One region of the Carnobacterium alterfunditum DSM 5972 genome, then DNA from elsewhere that is predicted to be linked to it. Evidence: predicted binding sites of a transcription regulator. Region 1 holds the regulator's gene; the other holds the start of a gene.
The links. Region 1 encodes LexA, which represses DNA repair genes until DNA is damaged. Its sites were predicted from a motif close to CNAACANNTGTTNG; they were not measured.
Positions count from the first base shown of each region.

Region 2: a site for LexA is predicted at 2,921-2,934, ahead of recX (recombination regulator RecX). Genes of this name have one in related genera too.

Region 1 covers NZ_JQLG01000004.1:2,196,564-2,201,701, forward strand. The annotation lists gene lepB (signal peptidase I) at 1-305, shown strand, start outside; gene lepB (signal peptidase I) at 329-982, shown strand; gene ylqF (ribosome biogenesis GTPase YlqF) at 1,050-1,904, shown strand; gene BR50_RS10830 (ribonuclease HII) at 1,915-2,688, shown strand; gene lexA (transcriptional repressor LexA) at 2,764-3,387, opposite strand; gene BR50_RS10840 (DUF896 family protein) at 3,552-3,791, shown strand; gene tkt (transketolase) at 3,922-5,138, shown strand, end outside.
Region 2 covers NZ_JQLG01000004.1:29,774-34,911, reverse strand. The annotation lists gene BR50_RS00805 (ArsR/SmtB family transcription factor) at 1-87, shown strand, start outside; gene BR50_RS00800 (cation diffusion facilitator family transporter) at 112-1,275, shown strand; gene BR50_RS00795 (general stress protein) at 1,449-2,312, shown strand; gene BR50_RS00790 (hypothetical protein) at 2,523-2,840, shown strand; gene recX (recombination regulator RecX) at 2,983-3,834, shown strand; gene mutY (A/G-specific adenine glycosylase) at 3,831-5,039, shown strand.

The sequences.
Region 1 (5,138 bases):
TTGGTTTGCCGGGTGAAAAAATCCGATATGAAAATGATCAGCTTTATATAAATGATGAAGAAATTGAGGAAGAATTTTTAGATAATGATTTAGTTAACAATGCTGGAGGTATTTGGACATCGGATTTTACTTTAGAAGAGTTGACCGGTACTCAGGTGATATCAGAAGGTGAATATTTTGTGTTAGGCGACAATCGTAGATCAAGTAATGATAGCCGGTACTTTGGGAGTATTCCAGTAGATTCGATTATTGGAGAAACGTCTTTTATTTATTATCCCTTTGATCGCATGAAGACTGTCCAATAAATAAAGAAAGTAGGGAGAAACAATTGAGTAAAATTAATTTTTCTGATGGTCAAAATCAGCCAGAAACATCTTTTGAACCAAGAAAGTCACGTCATACTTCTCCAAGTCAAAAACGCAAAGAAAATAAAAGTCGTGGGAGTGAATTTTTAAGTACATTACTATATTTTGTAGTAGCATTGATTATTTTTCTACTCATTCGATATTTTTTATTTGCTCCAGTAAGTGTGGATGGTGAGTCTATGGTTCCTACTTTAGAAGATCGAGATCGGTTGATTTTAAATAAAATAGACTCTATAGATCGTTTTGATGTTGTTGTTTTCCCTGCTCCTGATGATCCTGAAAAACAATATATTAAACGAATCATAGGACTTCCAGGCGACACTATTCGTTATCAAGATGATGCTTTGTATATCAATGGAGAAAAAGTAGAGGAAGAGTATTTAAAAAGTTCTGTAGAAGAAATGTCTACGGGAGGCAACTTTACAGAAGACTTTTCACTAGCCTCTAAAACAGGTGAAGAAACGGTTCCTGAAGACAGTTATTTCGTGATGGGCGATAACCGTCAAAATTCAAAGGATAGTCGTGTTTTCGGATTTGTAGATGCTACTACCGTCAGCGGAACAGCCATTCTTCGTATTTGGCCGCTTGAAGAATTTGGTACAATAGAAAATGATTAAAAAGGAAATAAGAAAAAGACTATAAGCAAGCTGTTCTTTTTTTGTGTAAATAGAAAGGTGAAAAAATATGAATATTCAATGGTTTCCAGGACATATGGCAAAAGCGAGACGCCAAGTAACAGAAAAAATAAAACTAGTAGATATTGTGTTTGAACTCGTTGATGCAAGAATTCCACTATCAAGCCGCAATCCAATATTAGATGAAATAATTGGAGAAAAACCTAGGGTCATTATTTTAAATAAAAGTGATTTAGCTGATCCTATTCAAACAAAAAAATGGGTAGCTTATTTTAATGAACAAGGAATAGCAGCAGTCCCTATTGTTGCGCAAGAAGGTAAGGGCATGAAACAACTTATGGAAAAAGCAAAAGAAATTTTGCAACCAAAATTTGATCGAAGAGCTGCTAAAGGAATTAAGCCTCGTGCAATTCGAGCAATGAGTATTGGGATCCCTAACGTTGGGAAATCGACCTTAATTAATCGCTTTATAAAGAAAAATGTTGCGATAACAGGTAATAAACCCGGAGTGACAAAAGCACAACAATGGCTAAAACTAGGCAAAGAATTGGAATTACTCGATACTCCAGGTATTCTTTGGCCAAAATTTGAAGACCCAGCAGTCGGAGAAAAATTAGCGTTGACAGGTGCAATCAAAGATACTATTTTGCAGATGGATGAAATTGCGATGTATGGAATAGGCATAATGAAAACTTATTATCCAGAAACATTTGCTAAACGATTCCTTTTAACTAAAGAAGAATTAGAATTAGGAACACCTGAACTGCTAATGCTGATCAGTGAACGAAGAGGTTTTCGAGAGGACTACAGCCGTGCAGCAGAAATGTTGATCTATGAAATTAGAAGTGGTAAAGCAGGACGATTCACGCTAGATATTGCTCCGGTTTCTTTACCTAAAGAATAGGAGAACGAGAGTGGAAAAACCAATAACTATTGCGGCAATAAAAGATCTTTTGACATCAATTACAAACCCAGCTGATGAACGATTGGTCCAGATCAAAAATGATTCACGTAAAGGTGCTATAAATGCTTATAATGCTTGGGAAAATCGGTTGAAAAAGCAGCAATCGATTCTTGAAAAACAACAAGAGATGCTTCAAATCGAGCACTATTTTTGGGGAAAAGGGACCCAGTATATTGCTGGAATCGATGAAGTAGGAAGAGGGCCATTAGCTGGACCTGTTGTGGCAGCTGCTGTTATATTGCCGATTGATTTTGCTGTGTTAGGGATCAATGATTCCAAGCAATTATCTAGTGCAAAACGAGAATCATTATTCGACCAAATCCAAGAATCAGCGATAGCTATTGGTGTTGGGATAAAAGACCATCAAGTGGTTGATGAAGTAAATATATACCAGGCAACTAAATTAGCAATGATCGAGGCTGTACAACAATTACCTAAACAGCCAGAACAACTGTTGATCGATGCCATGCATTTGCCTGTTAGTATACCCCAAGAAAGTTTTATTAAAGGAGACGCCAAAAGTTTGTCTATTGCTGCAGCCAGTATTATTGCTAAAGTAACAAGGGACAGAATGATGGCTGACTATGATGAATTATATCCTGGATACGGTTTTTCTAAAAATGCTGGTTATGGAACTAAAGTTCATTTAGAAGGTTTACAAAAACATGGCGCATGCCCAATTCATAGGAAAACATTCGCCCCTGTAAAAAATATATTGAAGTAAATAAAACTTTTAAAGTTACCAAGAATATAAAAAAAACGAATGAACAGGAGTTTGCTCCTGTCCATTCGTTTTTTATTATTGGATATGGCTACGATATAGGCCAATGACTTTGCCTAAAATAATAACCTCATTAAGTAGGATAGGGCTCATTGTGTCATTTTCAGGTTGTAGTCGATAATGATCTTCTTCTTTGTAAAATCTTTTACAAGTCGCTTCATCGTCAACAGTCATAGCTATGACAATATCGCCATTATTAGCAGTGCCCTGTTTACGAATAATAACCTCATCGCCATCAAAAATACCTGCGTTGATCATGCTTTCTCCTCGAATAGTCAACATAAACAATGATTCATTTTCAAATTGTAAGTTTGGAGGAAGAGGGAAATAATCTGTTGCTTCCTCTACCGCTAATATTGGTTCGCCAGCTGTTACAGTTCCTAATAAAGGAATTTTATCTAACGCAATGCCCAATTTAGTTAAACCTGATGCTGTTAATTCAATTGCTCGCGGTTTACTAGGATCCCGTTGGATATAACCATTTTTTTCTAAGCGGGAAAGATGGCCATGAACTGTTGAGGTAGAAGATAATGAGACAGCCGTTCCGATTTCTCTAACAGTTGGAGGATAACCTTTTAATTTAACTTGATTATATATATATTGCAAGACTTCGACTTGTCTTGATTCCGGATTTTTACCCATGATAGATACAAACACCTCGTTTCTTTTTTTATCATTTTAAGATTACCATATATGGCACAACAAATCAAACAAACGTTCGTAGCTAAAGATGATAAAAGAATGTTTTTTTTAAAGAAGTTTGTTATAGTTGAACAAGAAAATAAAAATAATGTTGGAGTGATTAAATGTTGCCAAAAGAACAAATTGAAAGAATAAATGCTTTAGCTAATAAATCGAAAACAAAAGGCTTAACTATACAAGAACAAGTGGAACAAAAGAAATTGAGAGATGCTTACATTGAAGCCTTTAGGGGTGGAATGAAAAAAACAATTGAGGGTGTAAAAATAGTCGATGAAGAAGGTACTGATGTAACTCCGGAAAAATTGAAAGAAATACAAAAAAATAAAGGCCTACATGGGAGATAAAAAAGTTGTTCGTCAGTGTGGTGAGCAACAAATTATCCCAATTAGTACCATTCGCTCCGTGAAAGCGTTGCACTTGGAGTGAAATAATAGTAAACTAATAGGGTACTATAAGATAGTTCAAATTGAAAGGATGATTTTTTTGTTTGATAACGTAGACCAATTAGCAGTAAATACAATAAGAACACTAAGTATGGATGGCATACAAAAAGCCAACTCCGGACACCCAGGTTTACCTATGGGAGCTGCTCCAATGGCTTACACATTGTGGACAAAACAATTAAAAGTGAATCCAAAAAGCTCAAAATGGTTCGATCGTGACCGTTTTGTATTATCAGCTGGACATGGTTCAATGTTATTATACAGCTTGTTACACTTAGCTGGATATGACGTTAAAATAGATGATTTAAAACAATTTCGTCAATGGAACAGTAAAACACCTGGACATCCAGAAGTTAATCATACTGATGGAGTAGAAGCGACAACTGGCCCCTTAGGACAAGGAATCGCAAATGCTGTAGGTATGGCTATGGCAGAAGCTCATTTAGCTGCTACTTATAATAAAAAGGGACACTCAATTGTTGATCACCATACATATGCTTTGTGTGGAGATGGCGATTTAATGGAAGGCGTTTCAGCTGAAGCTGCTAGTTTAGCTGCTCATTTGGGACTTGGAAAATTGGTTGTTCTGTATGATTCAAATGACATCTCTTTAGATGGACCAACATCTAAATCCTTCACTGAAAATGTAGGAAAACGTTTTGAAGCTTATGGTTGGCAACATATTCTTGTAAAAGATGGCAATGATCTAGATGAGATCAACACAGCCATTGAAGCTGCAAAAACTGAAACAGAAAAACCTACTTTGATCGAAGTTAAAACTATTATTGGATTTGGTGCTCCTAATGCGGGAACACATAAAGTTCATGGTGCACCACTTGGAGCAGAAGGAATTGAAGCTGCTAAAAAAGCATACGGATGGGAAGGCGAAGATTTCTTTGTTCCTACTGAAGTAGCTGACCGTTTTAAAGAAACAATGATCGAAAAAGGCGCTAAAGCTGAAGAAGAATGGAAAGCAGCTTTTGAAGCTTACCGTACTGATTATCCAGCACTAGCAGAACAATTTGAATTAGCTTTAAGCAATGAATTACCAGCTGATTGGGATGCTGAATTACCATCTTATGATGTTGAAGATAATGCATTAGCTTCTCGTGTTACAGGTAGCCAAGCGTTGAATGCTATCGCTAAAAAAGTTCCTTATTTCTGGGGCGGATCTGCCGATTTATCTTCATCTAATAATACAATGATAGCAGACGTTAAAGATTTTAAAGCTGGCCAATATGAGGGAAG
Region 2 (5,138 bases), 2.2 Mb from region 1:
AAAACGATGCTTTACAGTCAAACAGATGACCATGTTTACAGTATTCTAAAACAAGTGATTTTGCACTCAAAGGAAGAAAATCAATAGCTTTTATGATAAGGAGGAATAAAAATGAACAACTATACTGTTCAGGGATTACATTGTGCCAATTGTACTAAAATTATGGAAGCTAAATTGCACCAACTAAAAAATGGTGATACTATCCGTTTAAATTATGCTACTAGTCAGATATATCTTCCAGAAGAAATCGATCTCAAAGCTGTAAAAAAGATTTTATTATCTGATAAAATACAAATTTTAGAAAATAATGCAAGCGACCGGAAATCGGGTTTTGAAACGGAACAGGACCAACACCATTCAGTAAGAGAAATCACAAAAAAGCATCATCATCATCATCATTCTCATGATCATCCTGTTACGGGCAGTAGTAAAGCAGTCAAAAATATAAAATTTGTTTTTATTTTAAATCTGACATTTTCAGTAGTTGAATTTATTTTGGGAGCCCTGTTTAATAGTGCAGCTATCTTATCTGATGCCGTCCATGATTTAGGCGATTCTTTGTCTATCGGATCAGCTTTATTTTTTCAAAAATTTTCTGCGAAAGAAGCGAATGAGCGGTACAGTTTTGGGCATAGGCGTTTTTCACTTCTGGGTGCATTGATCACCTCGATCATCTTGATAGGGGGATCTATTTTAGTTATCATGAATAGTATTCCATTGTTGTTTGATCCTCAGCCTGTCAATTCAAGAGGGATGTTCTGGCTTTCAATAGTAGCAATTGGAATCAATGGTTATGCCGCATGGTTGATCAGCAAGGGTACATCGAAAAATGAAAAAGTACTCAACTTGCATATGTTAGAAGATGTTTTAGGTTGGGTAGGTGTTTTAATTGTCAGCATCGCGTTAGAGTATACCAATTGGTTTATTTTAGACCCAATCTTATCACTAGTAATAGCGAGTTATATTTTATCGAAAGCCATTCCAAATTTTTTAGAAAGTGCAGCAGTTTTTCTTGAGGTTGTACCAACAGGAGTTGACATGAAAGCATTAGAAGATAAAATAAAGCTCATTCCAGATGTTCATGCCGTTTCACATTTGCATATGTGGTCGATCGATGGAGAAGAAAATGCTCTGGTAGTTACAGTCTATCTCGACTCAGAGGATACCCAAAAACAAGAACAAGTTAAAGAAGACATTCGCTACTTAATCAAAGATGCGAATGTGACTCACTCTACTATTGAGATTGTTGTTGACGAAGAATTTTTCATCCAATAAAAAAGTTGTACTTATTTCATACTACAAACAAAGGCTTCTTCTTTGCTTGCAGTATGAAATTTTGCTATTATGAATATAAATCAAGGCTTCTGAAAAAGCTCTTAAAACCAGGGGCAAGGCAATGGGAATTTAAAAATTTCAGTAATACAAATACGAAATGGAGTGTGGATTTAATGGATAGAAAAGTAGAAGGAACATATTTGTCAAAAGAAGAAACCGTAAGTGCGGTCGAACGTTTGATCAACGAAGGTTATGTAGCTGAAGAAATCATTATCGTAACAAACGAGAAGAATGAAAGTGAGTTAGAAGACTTAACGATCGTTGAGGTGGATGCAGTAGATCCTAATGAGGGATTGTCATTATGGGAAAAATTGAAAGAAACCTTTAGTTTTGGACGCTACAATTCGGATGAACCTTCTAACCCATTAGAGGATTACGGTATTGAAGAAGATCCAGGAGATCATTATACAGAAGCATTAGAAAAAGGTGAAATCGTCATTCTCGTCAATAGTGCAGGGCCAACTAAGACCCACCGTTTATCTCGCGTGACTGAAGATGTGCTTAAAGGGACTGATGAGGTTAACGATGAAACTGTTGCAATTAAAAACCCAACTGAAGTTTCTATAAAAGAAGAAATGGAACCGACTCCTGGTGAGGAAGAACAATTTGATCCTACTAAAGCTCAATCTTCTAGAGAAGATATCGAAGGAGATGCTTTTACAGCTCCCGATAAAAAGCCTTCAACTTCAGATAAAGAGATCAGTCCAACAGATGAAGCAGCTCCTGAATTAACGGGGGATGAATCTACTGTAGTAGCTGAAGATCAAGAGCATGCTTATCCTAATAATATCAGCAAAGGAGTCATTGATGGCGGAAATTCTTCTTCAAAAGCTGCACATATAAATGGAACTGGAAAATTGGATGAGACAAAGCCAGAGCAAAATGCTAATCAACCAGAAAGTGATGCTTATTACAGCGATGGATACGAAGAAGCTGGTGGAAAATCGATCCAACAAGATGAAGAAGAAAACAAATAAAGCTGAAAGAGGTTGAGATTATTTTCTCTCAACCTCTTTTTAGCTTTGAAACTTGAAGGGCGAATCCAAGTCGTCTATTTTGAAAATTTGGTTTTCATTTGTTACGGTTGATTTAGAGGAATAAAACTAAATTATTCTATTCCTCGGTTCGATAATGAGGAATAAAAGGATCGATAAAAGAATGATATTAAGAGACGGAGTGTGTTAAAGATGAATGAACCTAAAATGACCAAAGACGACAAGATTATAGAAGAATCTATTGGAATTGACAATAAACCTAGATTGCAAGATAATCGAGATGAAACTAAAGACGAAGTTACTCCTACAGTCGATCCATTAAAATACCAAGAATATGATCCTGATGTTAATCCATTACAAGGCACACCACTAGACAAAAATTTACCAAATAATGAATTAAGTGGGCCTAGTTCAACAAACCAAGAGGAATTAGATCTACCAAGATTTGATGGCAGCACGTTAGCAGGTCAGCCAAGAAATGATCCAGAAAGAAATTTCCCAAAGCACTGATAAAAAATAACTAAAAGTAAAAGCGACTCTGACTTAGGTCAGTATCGTTTTTTTTTTGAAAAGCAACAATATTCGAATTTCGAACATGTGTTTGTCTTTGGTTTATGCTATACTAGTGAGACTGAAGTAGGAGTGTGAGGCTATGATATATGAACCAAATAGTAAAAAAAAAGCTTCAACATCAGCATTACCTAAAATCACAAAAATTGAAGCGCAAAAAAGGAAAGGGCGCTACAATATTTACTTAGATGAAGAATATGCTTTTCCTGTTGATGAAACCATTTTAATTAAACATATTTTGCATAAAGGAATGGAAGTCTCAGATGCCTACCGTCAAGAGCTAGAAATTGAAGATGGGTACCGCAAAGCTTATGTAAGATCACTCGTCTATCTAAATTATTCTATGCGTTCAATAAAAGAAATCAAAGATGATTTGATCGCCCATGAATTTACTCGTGAAACAGCTGATCAAGTTGTTGAGCAATTAAAAGAACAAGGTTATTTAAATGATTTGATGTACGCTGAAAGTTACACAAGAACCGCTGCAAATGTTAGCGGAAAGGGGCCTTACGTGATAAAAAGAGAATTGAAAAAACGTGGAGTTAATGATGAAATAATTGAAGAAGCATTGGAACAATACCCATTTGATCAAATGGTAGAAAATGGAGTCGCGTTAGCCGAAAAAGTGATGCGACGGTCCACAAGACAATCATCCAGAGAAACTAGCAATAAGATCCGTCAAAATCTGATGCAAAAAGGGTTTCAATCTGATGTGATCACTCAAGTACTTGAACAAATCTCAACAGAAAAAGAAGAAGACGATGAATACAGTGCATTGAAAGTACAAGGCGATAAAATTTGGCGTAAGCAATCCAAATTAAAGGGAGCTAAAAAGATTCAAAAAGTTAAAAGTGGATTGTTCCAAAAAGGTTTTGCTGGTGAGCTGATCTCGCAATTTATTAATGAAAAAGAAATGGAAGACGAAGAAGAATGACACAAATCGAATCAAATGTAACCGAAAAAAAGCAAAAGTTGATTTTTGATATACCTATGTGGCCTCAAGAAAAAATCGAACGATTCCGGGAAACACTTCTTAGCTGGTACGATTTAGAAAAACGAGAGCTGCCTTGGCGAAAAAATAATGATCCTTATCGTATTTGGGTATCTGAGATCATGCTACAGCAAACAAGAGTAGACACGGTCATTCCCTATTACTTGAATTTCATGAAAACTTTTCCAACGATCAAAGGCTTAGCAGATGCAAACGAAGATGTGCTGCTAAAGGCTTGGGAGGGTTTAGGGTATTATTCACGCGTTCGCAATATGCAAACTGCAGCGCAACAAATCATGGAAAATTATGATGGGAAAATGCCTGTCGATCCTAAGGAAATCATTAAATTAAAAGGGATCGGTCCTTATACAGCAGGAGCAATCGCCAGTATGGCATTCGGCTTGCCCGAGCCAGCTGTTGATGGAAATGTAATGCGTGTATTAAGTCGCTTATTTGAAATTGATGCGGATATTGCAAAACCAGGTAATCGTAAAATTTTTGAGGGTATTATGCGAGAGCTGATCGATCCATATAAACCAGGAGATTTTAATCAAGCTTTTATGGATCTAGGTTCAAGCATCTGTACACCTAAAAATTATCATCCAGAATCAAGCCCAATCAAAGAATTTAATCAGTCGTATTTAAAGGGCACATGGGATAAATTTCCTGTGAAAAGTAAAAAGAAAAAAGCCAAACCAGTTTATTATGTGGGGGCGATCATTAAAAACAGCACAGGCGCTTTCTTGCTAGAAAAACGTCCTATGCAAGGCTTGTTGGCTAATATGTGGACCTTTCCATTGATTGAGGAAGAATTGGTGATCCAAGAAACAGGTATTGCAATAGGAACATTGACTCAGTTAAAGGATGAAGAACTTACTGAAAAAGTGATGAAAAATGTTATGCTTGAACTAGGGAGCAAGTATGGGATCAGACCGACTCTTATGGAAGCACCATTTGAGGAAGTCCAACATATTTTTAGTCACCTGAAATGGTTTGTAGCTGTTTATTATGGTCAAATAAGAGTAGAAGAACCAATAAATATTCCTGAAAATTGTTATTGGGTAGAGCCTTCTGACTTTGATCAATACGTATTTCCAGGTCCACAAACTAAAATGTGGCAAAGTTACTTGTCTAAATTCAAAAAATAGCCATTTGTATAAGAAAAGGAAAAGCAAGCAGCTCTTTTTTCAGTTTTTACTTACTGAAAAATGGGTTGTTTGTTTTTTTTATTATTTATTTGGTTTTAT